Regions from separate parts of the Pelotomaculum isophthalicicum JI genome, predicted to be linked through region 2. Evidence: predicted binding sites of a transcription regulator. Region 2 holds the regulator's gene; the other holds the start of a gene.
What was found. Region 2 encodes LexA, which represses DNA repair genes until DNA is damaged. Its sites were predicted from a motif close to CNAACANNTGTTNG; they were not measured.
Positions count from the first base shown of each region.

Region 1: the regulator LexA is predicted to act here: its motif matches at 4,268-4,281, upstream of recA (recombinase RecA).

Region 1 covers NZ_JAKOAV010000004.1:78,507-87,401, forward strand. Annotated here, with positions in the region: gene L7E55_RS03490 (TIGR00282 family metallophosphoesterase) at 1-152, opposite strand, end outside; gene L7E55_RS03495 (hypothetical protein) at 168-698, opposite strand; gene rny (ribonuclease Y) at 865-2,403, opposite strand; gene L7E55_RS03505 (regulatory protein RecX) at 2,730-3,188, opposite strand; gene recA (recombinase RecA) at 3,178-4,194, opposite strand; gene L7E55_RS03515 (competence/damage-inducible protein A) at 4,345-5,583, opposite strand; gene L7E55_RS03520 (AAA family ATPase) at 5,744-7,231, opposite strand; gene L7E55_RS03525 (hypothetical protein) at 7,215-7,790, opposite strand; gene pgsA (CDP-diacylglycerol--glycerol-3-phosphate 3-phosphatidyltransferase) at 7,891-8,436, opposite strand; gene rimO (30S ribosomal protein S12 methylthiotransferase RimO) at 8,436-8,895, opposite strand, start outside.
Region 2 covers NZ_JAKOAV010000001.1:83,228-92,122, reverse strand. Annotated here, with positions in the region: gene L7E55_RS00400 (pyruvate carboxylase subunit B) at 1-890, opposite strand, end outside; gene L7E55_RS00395 (biotin/lipoyl-containing protein) at 932-1,342, opposite strand; gene L7E55_RS00390 (hypothetical protein) at 1,339-1,554, opposite strand; gene L7E55_RS00385 (acyl-CoA carboxylase subunit beta) at 1,581-3,113, opposite strand; gene L7E55_RS00380 (Fe-S-containing hydro-lyase) at 3,518-4,090, opposite strand; gene L7E55_RS00375 (fumarate hydratase) at 4,404-5,246, opposite strand; gene lexA (transcriptional repressor LexA) at 5,538-6,149, shown strand; gene L7E55_RS00365 (selenium metabolism-associated LysR family transcriptional regulator) at 6,201-7,124, opposite strand; gene L7E55_RS00360 (methionine gamma-lyase family protein) at 7,274-8,521, opposite strand; gene L7E55_RS00355 (AAA family ATPase) at 8,523-8,895, opposite strand, start outside.

The DNA.
Region 1 (8,895 bases), on a different contig from region 2:
GTTTCTCTAGAGATGCCGTTACCACCAGCGGCGTTTTCACCGTTCGCAATAACCATATCCAATTCATGTTCATGTTTCAATTCGGTTAAGTTAACCTGCACAGCTGTTCTGCCAGGGCGCCCGACAACATCGCCGATCATCAACAAACGCACGTTTTTGACCCTCCTTTATTTGTCGAACACCAATACCTTGCCTTCCTCGCGAAAAGCAAACAGGTACTTGTCTTGACTGGTGCCTTTCATCCTCTCAAGCATATGCCCGATCATTTCTTCCTGAGCAACGATTTCTTCTTCGATATAATAATCGTATCCTTCAGTTACAAGATTATTATTAAAATATTGACGAAATAATTCCACGATCAATGTTATTTCTTCCTGAACCAGGGTATTTACATCACGCTGCACTTCTATAATAGTAAGATTATCACAGATCTGACTATTCAATAAAATAACATTATTATCCTTGCCTTCCAGCAAGTTGTATACTTCTATACTACTCAGCAGCCTTGCTTTTAAATCATTCAATTCATTATCAATTAAAACCTTAGAATACATAAAAGTAAATCTTAACAACTGTTTCTCAGGGTCGAAGTTTATAGCAGCCACTTCCGGGTAACAGACTAAAATTGAAATTAACAACCCGACACTGCTGTTAACATCGTTATTTTTACCTTTATAGCAAACTCCCAAAAAAGTCACCTTCCCTAAAATACCTACTAAAACATGTATAGATTCTGTTTCCTATAAAGGATTCCTGCTTTTTTTCAATCAAAGCGTCTAAAAAATATTTTCCAAAGAACAATTTGGCGACGAAAATATTTTTTTCAAGGAATAAAAAACGGCCCTTTGTAGAGCCGTTTTTTATTTATTTTGCGTATTCAACCACCCTTGTTTCCCGGATACTCACGACTTTGATCTGACCTGGATAATCCAACTCGTTTTCTATTCTTTTTGCGATATCCCGTACCAGCCTGATTGCGCCGATATCATCAATTTTATCAGGCTTAACCATAATGCGAACTTCACGTCCCGCTTGAATTGCGTAGGATTTCTCGACGCCCTCGAAGGAGTTGGCAATCTCCTCAAGTTTTGTGAGGCGCTTGATGTATGCTTCCAGCGTTTCCCTGCGTGCACCCGGTCGTGCGGCGGAAATAGCGTCGGCGGCCTGAACAAGAACAGCAATAGTTGTCTTCGGGTCTTCGTCTCCGTGGTGAGCGGCAATAGCATGAACAATATCATGCGATTCCTTGTATTTCTTAGCCAGGTCAACGCCGATAGTCACGTGCGGTCCTTCCACTTCGTGGTCGACCGACTTGCCTATATCGTGTAATAAACCGGCTCTTTTTGCCATTTGGATATCAACACCCAGTTCAGAAGCCATTAGACCAGCCAAGTGGGCAACTTCAACTGAATGCTTTAATACATTCTGGCCGTAACTTGTACGGAATTTCAGCCGTCCCAAAAGAATAACCAATTCCGGATGAATACCGTGCACACCTGTTTCAAAAGTCGCTTGTTCTCCAGCCTCCCTAATTTGGTTGTTGACCTCTTTTCGGGCTTTTTCAACCATTTCCTCAATACGTGCCGGATGGATTCTGCCATCAACGATCAATTTTTCCAGAGCAATCCTTGCCACTTCTCTCCGGATCGGATCAAAACCTGACAAAATCACAGCTTCCGGTGTATCATCAATAATAAGATCTATTCCTGTGAGCGTTTCAAAAGCGCGAATATTTCTACCTTCGCGTCCAATGATACGCCCTTTCATTTCATCACTGGGTAAAGGTATCACAGCTACTGTAGCCTCAGCGACATGATCCGCCGCACACCTCTGAATAGCTAAGGAAATAACATCACGAGCCCGCTTTTCCGCTTCTTCCTTAGCCTTGTTTTCCATGTCCTTTATCATTATTGCTACTTCATGCTGTATTTCTTTTTCAATATCGGTAAGCAGGATCTGTCTAGCTTCTTCAGATGTCATGCCAGATATCCGTTCCAATTCACCTAGCTGCTTGTTATATACTTCCGTAAGTTGATTTTTAACAGCTTCTATTTCTGTTTCTTTCCGGCTCAGAACATCCTCCTTTTTTTCTATTGAGTCAGCTTTGCGGTCCAGATTTTCTTCCTTCTGAACTAACCTGCGTTCCAGTCTTTGAAGTTCCGATCTGCGCTCCCGGTTCTCTCTCTCCACTTCATTACGTAGTTTTAGAACCTCTTCTTTGGACTCCAGAATTGCTTCCCGCTTTTTCGCTTCAGCATTCTTTTCAGCTTCCTCCAGTATTTTCTTTGCCTCGTTCTCAGCGGAAGTAATTTTAGCTTCAGCCAGGTATTTTCTCAGGAAATATCCTATTACAAAAGCTGCCAATGCAGATCCTATAATAATTATAATTAAATTAAATTCCAATACTTTTTTTCACCCCCTTTTTTTATTAAATTTTGTATGGCAACAAAAAAAAACCGAGTATAACTCGGTAGAAAATGAACTGATACTACTTTTTATTCTTGTCCAGATCACGGAAAGAAAAAAACCTCAAAATAGGTACCTTCCTAAATCCGGTTTAAGTAAAACCAAACCGGACTTCGACCTTAGAAATAAATTATTGGATTTTATCTATAATAAAACCCGTACATAGTAGTATCTAATTCTATTTTCTCCCAAATTAAATTGTACAGGTTTCTTTAAAAAATGTCAAGCTAAAACCAGGCATTTAAGACCTCAGGAGTATAAATTCAATATCTCTCGCCATCTTTGACTTTATGTTGGATCTTATTAATTACTTCACACGTAAAACCACGCCTGTTAAGCAAACTTACCAGCCGCGGCAGATTGTATGCCCCGCTACTCCGCAACATTTCTTTTTCAACTAGTTTCATGGCAGCATGATATTCCTTATCAAACCCAAGTTCACCCAGAATATCGTCAATAATACTAGTACAGATCCCTTTACCCCGCAGTTCTTGCTTTAACCCCCTAAGCCCTCTTTTGCCTAGCCTCTGGTTTACCCAACAGCGGGCAAATTCCATATCATCAATATAGCCGTACTCTCCCAAAACATCTAAAACTGGTCGTGACACTTCAGGACTAAAACCCTTTCGCTTCAGACACTGTTCCAACTCATGCTTGGAACGCCGGCGAAAAACCAACATCCGTAAGGCTAAAGACCTGGCTTTTTCAAATTCACTTTTCATTATTACTCAAATTGCCTTCTGCTATCCCTACAATTAAAGGCGTGTCTTTAACACTTGCAAGATTTTGAGCTATGCGAACTTTTTGTTCAACTTCTCTAGCTATGTCCGGATGCTCTTTCAAGAATTCCTTGACATTTTCCCGTCCTTGGCCGAGTCTTTCATCATTATAAGAATACCATGCCCCGCTTTTGTTGATTATGTTTAAATCAGCGGCGATATCCAGAATGCTGCCTTCTTTGGATATTCCCGTTCCGTACATAATATCGAAATCAGCCTGTTTAAAAGGAGGAGCCATTTTATTTTTCACCACCTTGACTCTGGTGCGGCTCCCAATAATATCAGCGCCTTGCTTGATATTTTCCTGTTTACGCACCTCCATGCGAATCGAAGCGTAGAATTTCAAGGCGCGCCCCCCGGTGGTAGTTTCAGGCGAGCCGTACATTATGCCAACTTTTTCCCTGATTTGATTAATAAAGACCACTGTAGTGTGCGACTTACTGATCGATCCGGTGAGCTTCCGCAGCGCCTGAGACATTAGCCGCGCCTGCAATCCGACGTGTGAGTCTCCCATCTCCCCCTCAATCTCAGCACGGGGTACCAGGGCAGCCACAGAATCAATAACGATGACATCTATAGCCCCGCTGCGCACCAAAGCCTCGGCAATTTCCAGCGCCTGTTCGCCGGTATCCGGCTGGGACACCAGCAGGTTCTCAATATCGACGCCCAGGTTCCTTGCATACGACGGATCGAGGGCGTGCTCGGCATCGATGAAAGCCGCTGCCCCACCTGTCTTCTGTGCCTCGGCGATGATGTGCAAAGCCACAGTTGTTTTCCCGGAAGACTCCGGTCCAAATATCTCTATAACCCTGCCGCGCGGCACTCCTCCGATGCCAAGAGCGATATCCAGCGCCAAAGTGCCTGTTGGAATAACCTCTACATTTAAATTAGCGGAGGCTTCCCCCAGCTTCATGATCGAACCCTTGCCGAATTGCCGTTCTATTTGCATAAGCGCCAGTTCTAAAGCTTTTTGTTTATCCGACAAAATATTACCTCCATTTTAGGGTGTTATTTTTACGGCATGAACACATGTTCGGTCCATTAATTAATTATATGGCGCTTTTTGGTTTGTGTCAATAACAATAATCAGATCATCTTATTATTTTTCTTGAAGGAAAGACCTTACCATACTTAACGCGGCATTAACTGTACCCATTCTTACAGCCAGCCGGTTACCGGGAAAGTGGAACTTCCGGTAAGAGGCGCCCTTTTCCGACGCCAGGGCAATATAAACCAACCCTATTGGTTTGTTCGGAGTGTCGCCATCCGGCCCGGCGATACCTGTTACGGCAAGACCCAGGCTTGTGTGAATCAGGTTCCGCACACCTTCAGCCATAGCCACTGCCGTCTCTTTACTGACGGCCCCGTGCGAGTCAATTATGTCGGGGGCCACTCCGAGGATCGCTTTTTTCACCTCATTGCTGTACGCAGCCACACCACCTATAAAGTATGCTGAACTACCGGGAATGTCAGTCAACCTCGCGGCAATTAATCCGCTGGTGCACGATTCTGCCACACCTATTGACATCCCTTTATCAAGCAGTTGTTTACCAACAATAACCTCTATATTTTCATCACCATAACCAAAAATATAATCTTTAAGACGACAACTTACCTTTTCCGATAGTTCTTCCACCATCTTTTCAGCTTGTTCCGCACTTGCCGCTTGCGCAGTTATCCGCACTTGCACCTGGCCCGGGCTGGCTAAATAAGTGATGCCTGGATTACCTTGCCCGCCCAGGTCTTTAATCAGATCCTGAACAGCTGACTCGGAAATACCGGTAACTTTGATTGCTTTAAACCGGGTAACCGCCCCGGAACCGGCTTTTTGGGACAAAATAGGCATTAGAGTATCCTCAAACATTGCAGTCAATTCGTGCGGCGGCCCGGGCAAAAGAGCAATAATTTTATTTCCCTTTTCAATTAATATGCCGGGCGCGGTTCCCCGTTTATTTGGTAAAATGGTTGCTCCTTGCGGAATATAGGCCTGCCTGATATTTGATTCCGGCATGGTCATGCCGCGGCGGTCAAAAAAATTCCTAATCCCGTCCAGCGATTTTTCATCAAGGACCAGGGGCAAGCCAAGCACGTGAGCGACAGTATCCTTGGTAAGATCGTCCGTGGTCGGACCAAGTCCCCCGGTGATTAGTATTAAATCAGACCGTTCCAGCGCCTGCCTGACAACCTGCTCCAGTCTTTCGAAATGATCTCCTACCGTGATATGCAATGCGACATCAAAATTAAGCTCTGACAACCATCTTCCTAAATACTGGGCATGGCTGTTCACAATACGGCCCTGGGTAAGTTCCGAACCGGTAAAAATAAGTTCTGCTTTCAAATCATCACACCCCGATATTAACTTTCAAGTCAAATTATAGCATAAACTGAAACGATACAGTAGGCTCAATATACTAAGAGGAAACGGATCAGCTCGAAAATTATTCAGGCCGATCCGTTTACCTAATGGATAATATTTATGGATAATATGTTGAAAATAATTAATTCAGCGCATTATATTCCCCGATGACTTTACGGAATTGCTCCCCAGTGATTTTTTCATTTTCCAACAGGATTTCTGAAATTTTTTTAAATACCTGTCGCGCTTCCGAAATTTGTTTTTTTACCCGTTGCTCCTGCTCCTGTATTATGCCGGTCAGAGTATTGTGTTTTAATTCCTGGGGAAGATTGTCAAAGCTTATTACGCCCAAATCCGACATGCCTGAACGCAACATTGTCTCGGCTGTGCGCATTGCTTGTTCAAAGTCATTGGCGGAACCAGTGCTGTGGTTACCCAAGATGGTTTCCTCAGCAACCGCGCCTGCCAGCATAACAGAAATTTGATTCTCAAGGTAATCTTTAGTATACAAGTAAGTATCATCTTCCGGGGTCTGGCGCATATACCCCAGAGCATCACCGCGGGGGGTAATGGTCAGGGTGGAAACAGAACCTGCCCGGACATGTTCGCTAATCAAAGCATGGCCAATCTCATGAATGGCTATTCGCTTCATTTCAGCCTCTGACGGACGTTTATCCAGCTTTCCGCCCATCATTACCTTATCAATTGACTCGTTAAAATGATGTTGCTTTATTACCGATGATTTTTCGCGCATAGCCAGGATAGCCGCTTCGTTTGCCAGGCTCTCCAAGTGGGCGCCTGAAAAACCAAAAGTTTCCCTGGCAATTACGTTCAATTTCACATCTTCAGCCAGTGGTTTGTTTCTTGTATGAATTTTTAGGATCTCCAGCCTGCCGTCTTTGTCAGGCAGGTCAACTTTAACAATCCGGTCAAAACGCCCCGGCCGCATAAGCGCCGGGTCAAGCATGTCAGACCGGTTAGTGGCGGCTACAAGCAATATCCTCACGTTATCATCAACTTTCAGACCGTCTATTTCCACAAGGAGCTGGTTTAGAGTCTGATCATACTCCAAATGACTGGTAGTTTGTCCACGCTTGCCGCCCAAGATTTCAATTTCATCTATGAAAATCAAGGCATAATTCTTTTTTTGGCGGGGTGCTGAATCTCTTGCTGTTTGAAACAATTTTCTTACTCGTTGAGCGCCGACTCCCGCATACATTTCAATAAATTCCGATCCGGAAGCAGCTATAAAGACAGCGTCTGTATAACTAGCCGCGGCCTTAGCCATCAGCGTCTTGCCGGTTCCGGGCGGCCCCGTAAGCAGGATACCCTTAAGCGGGCGAATACCCAAACTTCTAATGCTCTGGTGGTTTTTAATAAAGTCTAAAGCCTCGCGCAATTCATGGATTGCTGAGAATTGCCCGCCAATATCACTGAAGGAAATTTCGTAACGCCCCGCGCCTACCGGGCTGTCAAAATTTTTGGCGCCGACCATGCCCCTCATCCTGGCAACATAATAAAGTCCGCCGCCGGCAGCCAAAACAAATAAAAAAGGTGTTACATCATAGCCCATGATTATCATGGAAACTATCAGGGCAAGACTCAACCCTATGCTAATTTCCTTGAGCATTTGTTCCACCTCCGGCAAGGGGCGCCTTAATGCTGCCATTAGGCTGCCCTGTATCCCTGGCAATCACCTCGTCTAGGGTCCGCCCATCTTTTTTTAATCTGATGTAAATGTTCTTTTCGTCAATATTAATTTTCGCCTCAGCTCCTGCCGCACCGGCCTCCCGTTTGATCTCTTCCGCCATACTCCGGTAACTTCCCTGGGCAATCGCCTGGTAAACGGCAAACTGACTGTTGTACCACACCTGTTGCAAACTGTCATCCCTGTTGTCTTTCAACACGAGATAGTAAGGCCGCTGGCCCATTTTTTGGGTTAGCTCTTTCTGCAGTTCATTATATGACTGCATCAAATCCGCAGTGTCTTTAAATGTCAGCGTTATCTTGACCTGTTTGCCCTCGGTGCTTATTTGATAAGATTCGACAGCCTCATTACTGGACAAAACCATATTTAAGGGATTTTGAAAACTGTATTTTTGATAAACCCACTGGACGCTGAAGATAACAACAAGCCCTGCCAATAGCGAGAAGATAATTACCGGTATCTTTAAACCTTGCCATTGCATGGCGATCCCCTTTCCGAATGTTTGGAATGCTATACCGCCAATAATTATAGCATAAAAGGGTATTTTGTTTCCCTAGTGAATAACTGGATGAAGCCATGTATCAATAACCGCTTTTTTTAAATATTTTCCATGTGTTGTTAAAGTAATCGAAACCGGACCAAACAGTAAATATAACTGCGAAAGCCATGGTAATGCCGGCAATCGGCAAGTGAAACAAGCCATTTAAATGATCCCCGACAAACATGGCAACAATAGCCACTATCTGGGTAACAGTTTTGATCTTACCGAGCCTGCTGGCGGATAATATCTCCCCTTCGGCAGCGGCGACAGCCCGTAAACCGGTCACTGCGAATTCCCTGCTGATGATTACTACGGCAATCCAACCGGACAACCGGCCCATCTCGACCAAGATGATCAGGGCAGTTGATACCAATATTTTATCAGCCAACGGGTCCATAAATTTACCCAGCAGGGTTACTTGATTGTTTCGCCTCGCAAAATAACCGTCGAGTCCATCAGTAGCTGCGCCCAGTACAAAAACAAAGACAGCTAGATAGTCAGCGTAATGATATTTTAGTGAAGCAATTAATAAAAAAAAAGGTATGAGGAGTATACGGGCCATAGTTAAACGGTTGGGCAAATTCATTAAATTAATTCTCCAGTCAGATCATACTCCGAAGCATTGACTACCAGGACCTGCACAATATCACCCGGGCTCAACTTTACTCCTGACATAATATAAACCTTCCCGTCAATGTCAGGCGCATCCCCTTCACTACGGCCAAAATATTTCAACGGATCCATAGAATGAAATCCTTCAATCAGGACAGAAATTACGCTGCCAATCTTTTTCATATTTCTCTCAAGGGAAACTTCTTGTTGAATAGCCATGGCACGGTCCCGCCGTTCCGATTTTACTTCTTCAGGTATCTGGTCCGGCATACTGGCGGCGGCAGTATGTTCTTCCTGCGAATAAGTAAATATGCCGACTCGATCAAACTTAACTTCCCGTATAAAATCCAACAAATCTAAAAAATCAGCTTCGGTTTCACCGGGGAATCCCGTAATGAAAGATGTGCGTAAAGTTATGCCGGGTAAAGCCGTA
Region 2 (8,895 bases):
GGTATCTGGTAAACCATTACGTTGGTGTCCACGCTTTTCGAGGCCACGTCGAATTCGGCGTACTGTTCGCGGACTTTTTTCCAGTACTCGGCGATTTCGGTCAGTATCTTGAAGTCAAAGCCGGGATCGTGTCCGGTTCCCGCCAGTGAAGCGCACATTGTTTCAATGGCGGGCTGGGATGTCTGGAGCGCCATGGTCGATATGGCGCAGTCGATGACATCCACTCCGGCTTCTATGGCTTTTAAGTAGGCCATCGCGCCCATGCCGCTGGTGTAGTGGCAATGCAGCTGAATGGGTATTTTAATCCCGGCGTCTTTCATGGCTTTGATGATTTCGTACGCGGGATAAGGAGCGAGGATGCCGGCCATGTCTTTGATGCAAATGGAGTGGGCGCCCATGCTTTCGAGAGTTTTAGCTAATTTTACGTAATATTCGGTGTTGTGCACCGGGCTGATGGTGTAAACCACGGTGGCCTGGGCGTGCGCGCCCTCGTCGATGACCACTTCTATGGCTTTCTCCATGTTCCTGGTGTCGTTTAAAGCGTCGAAGATACGGAATATGTCCATTCCATTTGATACTGCTTTTTTGATGAATTCTGTCAGCACATCGTCGGCGTAATTGCGGTAGCCTACGACGTTCTGGCCTCTCAGGAGCATCTGCAGCGGGGTTTTGACCCGCTGTCTGATTTCTTTGAGTCTTTCCCAGGGGTCGTCGCCGCAAAAGCGCATGCAGGTGTCGAAAGTAGCGCCGCCCCACATCTCAAGGGAATGGAAGCCGACAGCGTCGTGTTTATCCAGAATGGGCAGCATGTGTTCTGTTCTCATCCGGGTGGCCAGCAGGGACTGGTGGCCGTCTCGCAACGTTGTGTCGGTAATCTTTATCTTTGTCATTGTTATCCTCCTCTGGTTATCGTATCAATAACACCTTGCCCTTAAGCAATTACTGCCAGCGGGTCTCCGCCATTAACAGCCTGGCCTTTAACAACCCTTACTTCCTTGACGGTGCCCGCAATGTCGGCTTTGATTAAATTTTCCATTTTCATAGCTTCCAAGACAATCAGTACATCACCGGGTTTAACCTGGTCACCTGTTTTCACCTTAACATCGTTAATCATACCGGGCATCGGAGAAGTAACGGTACCAGCGTCACCCAGCGACAGGGATGATGCGTTCCGGGCGCCCGGTACAATTATTGGCGCAGACGCCGAGACTAGCGGCGCCGCCTCCGGAGTACGCGGCGGCACGGGAGCCCCAAGCTGAGTGGGCGAGTCGGCGGACCCGCCGACTTCTTCAATTTCTACTTCATAGACTTCACCATTTACTGTAACTCGAAATTTTTTCACAGATTTCCTCCTAAAACAGTTCCATTTAAAGTTAAACTCATTTCCCGAACCAACATATTTTCAATAATCCCGGTCTTTTTCCAGGTATCGCTCATTTTTCGCACGTTGGCGATCCGGTAACCTTTATCCGCTGAATAACCGTAAACTGTAAGCGCCGCCGTAATAGCCGCCAGCACTTCCGGTTTTATACGGCCGTCGCGCATCTCCGGCATCAGCCATCCCCTCCCTTCACGCAATGCTAACAAGGTATATTACCGTGCTTCTTTCTCGGCCTTGACTCCCGCTTGGTGGAAAAGTTATTCAATGCGTCAATTATAGTGGCACGTGTGTCACGCGGGTCGATGACATCCGTGACATAGCCCCTGGCGCAGGCGATATACGGGTTGGCAAACCGGGTCCGGTAATCGGCAACCAGCTTCCGCCGCGTTTCCACCGGGTTTTCCGCTTGTGCTATTTCTTTATTATTAATTATGTTAACAGCGCCTTCAGGACCCATAACCGCTATTTCAGCGCTCGGCCAGGCGTATACCGCGTCAGCGCGCAAAGCGCTGCAGCACATGGCTATATAAGCGCCGCCATAAGCTTTCCGGACAATAATGGTAATTTTAGGCACGGTAGCCTCGGCATACGCATAAATTATTTTCGCCCCGTGCCGGATTACCCCGCCGTACTCCTGATCGACCCCCGGTAAAAACCCGGGCACATCCATGAAGGTAACCACCGGCAAGTTAAAAGCGTCACAAAAACGGACAAAACGGGCAATCTTATCCGATACATTAATATCCAGGCTGCCGGCGAGCGCTGCGGGCTGGTTGGCCACCACGCCTACAGGACGGCCTTCAAGTCGGGCGAATCCGACGACGCCGTTTTGCGCGAAATACGGATGAACCTCCAAGAACTGGCTATTGTCCACTACTCCGCAGATAATATCGCGAATGTCGTAGCTCTTATTCGGGTCGTCCGGAATTATTTCCAGCATTGTCTCCTTATCCGTTACCGGTTCCACAGGAGCATACACTGGGGCTTCGTCCAGATTATTGGATGGTAGATAACTTAACAGCGCACGGATGGTCAGCATACAATCATCTTCACTGCTGTTGATAAAATGCGCCACACCGCTGACTTTACTGTGTGTTGCGGCGCCGCCCAGCGTTTCCATATCTACCTTTTCACCGGTCACCGCCTTGATGACCTGCGGGCCGGTGATAAACATCTGACTGACCCCGGAAACCATGAAGATAAAATCAGTTAAAGCGGGGGAATAAACCGCGCCTCCGGCGCAGGGGCCAAGTATTACCGATATTTGAGGAATGACACCGGACGCCATGGTGTTGCGAAAAAAAATCTCGCCGTAACCGTTTAAGGCGTCAACACCTTCCTGAATCCGGGCGCCACCCGAGTCGTTCAGCCCAATCACCGGGGCGCCGACCTTCATGGCCAGATCAAGGACCTTACATATCTTAGCCGCGTGCACCCGCCCAAGCGATCCCCCGGTGACGGTAAAATCCTGCGCATAGACGTAGACTTTCCGGCCGTCAATAATACCGTGACCGGCTACCACACCTTCCCCCGGGTTCTCCATATTGGTAAAATCATCGTCAGATGCCGCGAACACGTCAACTTCCTTGAAGCTACCAGGATCAAGCAAGGCCTCGATCCGTTCCCGCGCCGTCTTTTTTCCGGCTTCGTGCTGTTTATCAATACGTTTCCGGCCACCCCCGGCTTCTACCAACCGTCTAAGATTATTAAGATGCTCTAATTTATCATGCATATAACAAAATACCTCCACTTCATAGGCATACGCATTGTCCAAACCAATATTTTTATTCTATGTCAAGCAATTCGCTAAATAGTCTAACCCAAAATTGTTACTTTTTACACCTTCAGGATATCTGATCCGTTTACCGGAAAACATTATTAAACCTCGATAAATTTTATAAAAAATCATCCGCAATCTTTTATATAAAGTATCATATTAAGTACAGTTCTTCAATGGAAGTTTCATTTCCTTCAAGATTTGATATTATACTGTATACTTCCGAACCAACTATCTATCATGGTATTATCTTTTATAATAATCGTGTATACATATGTATAAATAATATGTTAGATGGTGTAGTTATTTCGTACTGAATATTATGAAAATACTAATTTATTTTCCAGTTTAATCATTGATTAAATGTGGTCATCCTCTTTAAAGTCTGAATAAAGCTTGATACTTTCATCGTACAGATCGCCACCTACTGTATCATTTACAACAATCGCCGGGAAATCTTCTACAAGCAACTTGTACACAGCTTCAGGCCCAAGCTCAGGGTAGGCGATCACCCTGGCCTCTTTGATTGATTTGGCTATCAGCGCTGCTGCTCCTCCCACCGCCGCCAGGTAGACGCCTTTGTACTGCCGCATCGCAGTTATCACCTCAGGCGATCTGCGGCCTTTGCCTATCGTTGCTTTAAGACCCAACGCGTATAATTTAGGAGCGTATAAATCCATTCGCCCGCTCGTGGTCGGCCCGGCCGACCCAATAACCATGCCCGGCCTGGCCGGTGACGGTCCCACATAATAGATAACCTGCCCTTTCAGATCAAAGGGCAACTCTTCTCCACGATCGATACATTCAATCAACCTTTTATGCGCTGCGTCACGGCCTGTATAAATAGTTCCACTCAACGAAACTCGCTGGCCGCTCCGGAGATTTTCCACCACCTCACCGGATAACGGAGTAGTGAGGCTGATCCGGTCCATTTAGATCACCACCTGTCGCATAACTCAAGTAGTCAGTAGTCAGTAGTCAGTATTCAAAATCTCTAAATAATAAACCATTCTCTTATTCTAACTCCCAACTTTTGGCTCCTGTAAAGATATTCCAGGCATTCAGAATTCAGTGGTCAGACACCCATGAAGCTTCGCTTCATCATTAGATGGGTGAAAATGGTTAGTTTTATTTTTGGGGAGAATTCAGAATTTCCTGAGACGATAAACTATTCCTTTATTCTGTTCCTGGTTCCTGGTTCCTGGTCCCTGGTTCCTGACTACTGACTACTGACTACTGATATTTTTACAATACCGCTTCCTTGTGCCGCGCCGCATGGCAGTTAATATTCACAGCCACCGGCAGGCTGGCGATATGGGTGGGGTAAATCTCGATATGGACTGCCAGGGCGGTTATTCTTCCGCCTAATCCTTGCGGCCCTATACCGAGGCGATTAATTTCATCCAATAACTCTTTTTCTAATTTCGCGATATCCGGATATTGACTTTCTTTCCCTAAATCTCTCAACAACGCCTCTTTTGACAATTGGGCGGCCTTTTCAAAGGTGCCGCCGGCGCCCACGCCAACAACCACCGGCGGACAGGGATTTGGACCGGCGGCCTTAACCACCTCTACAACAAACTTTTTTAAGCCTTGTACTCCTTCAGACGGTTTCAACATTTTAACAGCGCTCATATTTTCACTTCCTCCGCCTTTTGGAGCGACAATCAACCGAATGTTTTCACCGGGAACAATCTTGGTATGAATCACAGCCGGTGTGTTGTCGCCAGTATTCTCGCGCTCCAGCGGATGGCTTACAATAGATTTCCTTAAATAGCCTTCAGTATACCCTTTTCGCACACCTTCATTGATCGCGCCGTAAAAATCACCACCCACAACGCGCACATCCTGACCCAACTCAACAAAAACAACTGTAAAACCCGTATCCTGACATATCGGAATTTTCTCTTCGCGGGCAATTTCAGCATTTGCAAGCAATTGTTTTATAATCTCTTTTCCATTAATAGAGACTTCCTGTTCGTAAGCTCTTTGCAGTCCTTCCAGCATATCATGCCCCAGGTTAAAATTGGCTTCCTGGCACAGCCCGGCAACCGCCTCAACTATTTCAGCAGCATGAATAATTTTGATATTAAAACCTCCCAGAGCAGAGTATATTTTTCCCTCTAAAACAAAATTGCACCTGCATGACTATTAATCGTTAAGATTTTATCACAGGGCAAAAATGTTTACAAATCAAAAATAGAAAGGGTTTCAGAGAACGCGCAAGGTACACGTCACCTGAAACCCTCAAAAAAAATACCGCGTGTTGATTCAAATAAATTCCAACAGTTTCAACCAAACCAGTACCGAACTTATGTTTTTTATTTTCATTATTTATGGTATAATATTACTAGCATTATATTAAAGGCTGGTGAAAAAATGAGTGATCAACTCACCTCAAAAGAAGAACTTGTCCTGGCCGTCATTAAAAAAAATATCCGGGAGAAAGGATACCCGCCCTCGGTCAGGGAGATTGGACAGGCCGTAGGTTTAAGCTCAAGCTCTACAGTACACGGTTACTTAAAGAGATTGGAAGGAAAAGGTTACCTCAGGCGTGACGCGACCAAACCAAGGGCGATGGAAGTGCTAAGTGACAGCAAAGAAAACAACATAGAATTAATCAGCGTCCCTCTGCTGGGACGGGTGGCCGCCGGTGTGCCGCTGCTGGCCACAGAGAACAGGGAAGACACCTTTCCGCTCCCCTCCTTTTTTACTGGAACCGGCGAATTTTTTATGCTCACGGTAAAAGGTGACAGCATGGTCGAAGCAGGTATCCTGGATGGAGACATGGTTATAGTAAGACAGCAACATGTTGCCGACAACGGTGAAATAGTTGTCGCCCTATTGGAAGAAGAAGCGACTGTTAAACGTTTTTTTAAAGAGGATGACCGGATCAGACTCCAGCCTGAAAACAGATTGCTCGAACCCATATATGCGAGAAATGTTCAAGTACTCGGTAAAGTCGCAGGTTTGCTGCGAAAAATACATTGATATACAAGGAATAATACAAGGAATAAAAATCGGTAAAAAACACCGTGACAGTTACGGTGTTTTTTTAAAGTCAAAAACCTTATAAACCTCATCATTATTTATAAAATCGGTAAAAGCGTCAATAGCGAACCCGGCCATGCTTTGGCTGTGACGGACTTGATAGAGAGTACGGCTCAAGTCAAAGTCATCTATATGAACTTCCCTCACCCGCTCCAGTTCCAGCGATTCCCTGACAGCGTACTTTGATACGATACTCACTCCCAGACCGGCTTCGACTGCCGTTATTACGGCCCTTGAGCTGCCCAATTCAATCCCCTGGGGTATCTGATCCACGGTTATACCTTGCTCAGCCAGCTTTTGTTCAATAGTCCGGCGGGTTCCCGACCCTTGTTCACGGAAAATCATCGTTTCGCTCTTCAAATCTGAAACTTTTACAGTACCGGAGTTAACCCACGGGTGTAACGGAGGGACAATTAACAATAGCTCGTCCTGCAACCATGGGCTGCATTCAATTTCTTGACCTTCCATCAGCGCGCCGGTAATGCCGAGATCTATTTCCCGCTCCCGGACCCAACGTTCAACCTGCCCGCTTCCCGATACTTTGAGAGTAATTTGAATGCCGGGGTACTTTTTTTTAAACTCCCCAATAAGCAGCGGCAGCAAGTATTCTCCCGGTATGGTACCGGCGCCTACAATCAGGTGCCCGGTTTTCAGCCCTTTCAAATCGTCCAATCCAGCCTTGATCTTTTGGTAATGCCGGAACATTTGCTTCGCTTCCCGGTACAAAAGTTGCCCCGCGTCTGTTAAAACCATCTTCTTGTCACCGCGCTTGAACAGCATTACCTCAAGGTCCTCTTCAAGCGCTTTGATCTGAAAGCTGACAGCCGGCTGACTCATATACAGCTGGCGGGCCGCTTTAGTGAAGCTCTGCAGTTCGGCCACCCACAAAAATGACTCCAATTGCTTAAAATTCACCAATACACCACCGCCAATTGACAACGTAAACGAAAATAATGCTCTTTTCCTTATAAAGTTTCGCTAGTAATTAAAAAAAACCTTCTTATTATTTAAACTTTCTTAAAATTCTAAAATAAAAATTTCCTTAAATTTATATCTGGCAGACCTCAACCCAACTTCAGCACTTCCCTGGCGGCGCTAAGCACGGCCAATTTGACGTATTCTTTGGAAAGCCCTCCCTGTAGGTAAACAGCATAAGGCGGGCGGATCGGGCCATCCGCGCTCAATTCCAGCGAAGCGCCCTGGATAAATGTTCCCGCGGCCATAATCACCGGGTCCCCGTAACCAGGCATTGCGTTCGGTTCCGGACGGACATGGGAATCTACCGGAGAAGCCCCCTGGAGACCCCGGCAAAAAGCCACCATCCGCTCCGGCGCTCCAAGGCCGATAGCCTGTACAATATCATTGCGCTCCTCGTGGTATTCCGGCATGACCGCGAATCCCAGTTTTTCAAAAAATCTTGCGGCAAATACCATGCCCTTAAGCGCTTCCGCGACAATATGCGGCGCAAGAAACAAACCCTGAAAAAGCAAGCGCTGGCAGTCCTGAGAAGGCCCGACTTCCGCTCCGATGCCCGGAGCGCTCCAACGGTTGGCAGCCGCATCAACATACTTTTTCCTTCCCACTATATACCCTCCGGTAGGTGCAACACCACCTCCGGGATTTTTAATCAACGATCCGGCCGCCAGATCGGCGCCTGCTTCCACCGGTTCTTCATTTTCAACAAATTCACCATAGCAGTTGTCGACAAAAACGACCACGTCCGGTTTTTTCTGCTTGATGAAACTAATTAACTTTTTCATTTCATTGATTCCCAAAGAAGGTCCCCAGTGGTAGCCTCTGGAACGCTGGAGCATAACCATTTTTGTCTTGTCTCCCAACGCCTCTTCGACTGCCGGGTAATCTATCCCGCCGCCCGGCGACGGGTCAACCTGTTTATAGATCACTCCAAACTCCCGCAACGAACCGTTTGACTCGCCCCTGACGCCGATCATTTCACCAAGTGTGTCATACGGTTCGCCCTGCACTGCAAGAAGTTCATCTCCCGGCCGCAAAACGCCGTAAAGACACGCGGCAATAGCATGAGTGCCTGAAACAAACTGGCTCCTGACCAATGCCGCCTCCGCCCGGAAAACGGCCGCGTAAACTTCTTCAAGCGCGGCCCTCCCCTGATCCCCATAGCCGTAGCCGGTTGATCCTTTCAAATGAAATTCGCTGACTCTCACCCGCCGGAATGACTCCAGCACCTTGGCATGGTTTTTCAAGGCCATGTCTTCAATCAAGCGGTAAACCGGTTGAACTTCGTTATCCACCTCGGCAGACAAACTTACTAGATCTTGGTTGTAATAAGCCATTTTAACTCCCTCCCAGGTCCTCTCTGACAATCGACATCAAATCCACGCGGCTCAATTCGCAGTTTTTTTTCATCAGGCGAACGGCCTGGCGGCGGATCGCCTTTTCGACAAGGTTTCTTACCATGCGGGCGTTGCCGCTGTGCTCGTGCAGCTTATGCTCCTTTTCAATAAAAAAACGCAACTCATCCCTGGCGCCGCTGGACAGAACATACTGCCTTCGCTGCAGCATCAAATCGGCGATGGCGAGCAGTTCCCTGTTGCTGTAGTCGGGAAAAGATATATTAATAGGAAAGCGCGAACGCAAACCGGGGTTAGTTTCCACAAACCAGTCCATTTCATCGTGATAGCCCGCCAGGATAAGAATCAGGCTGTCA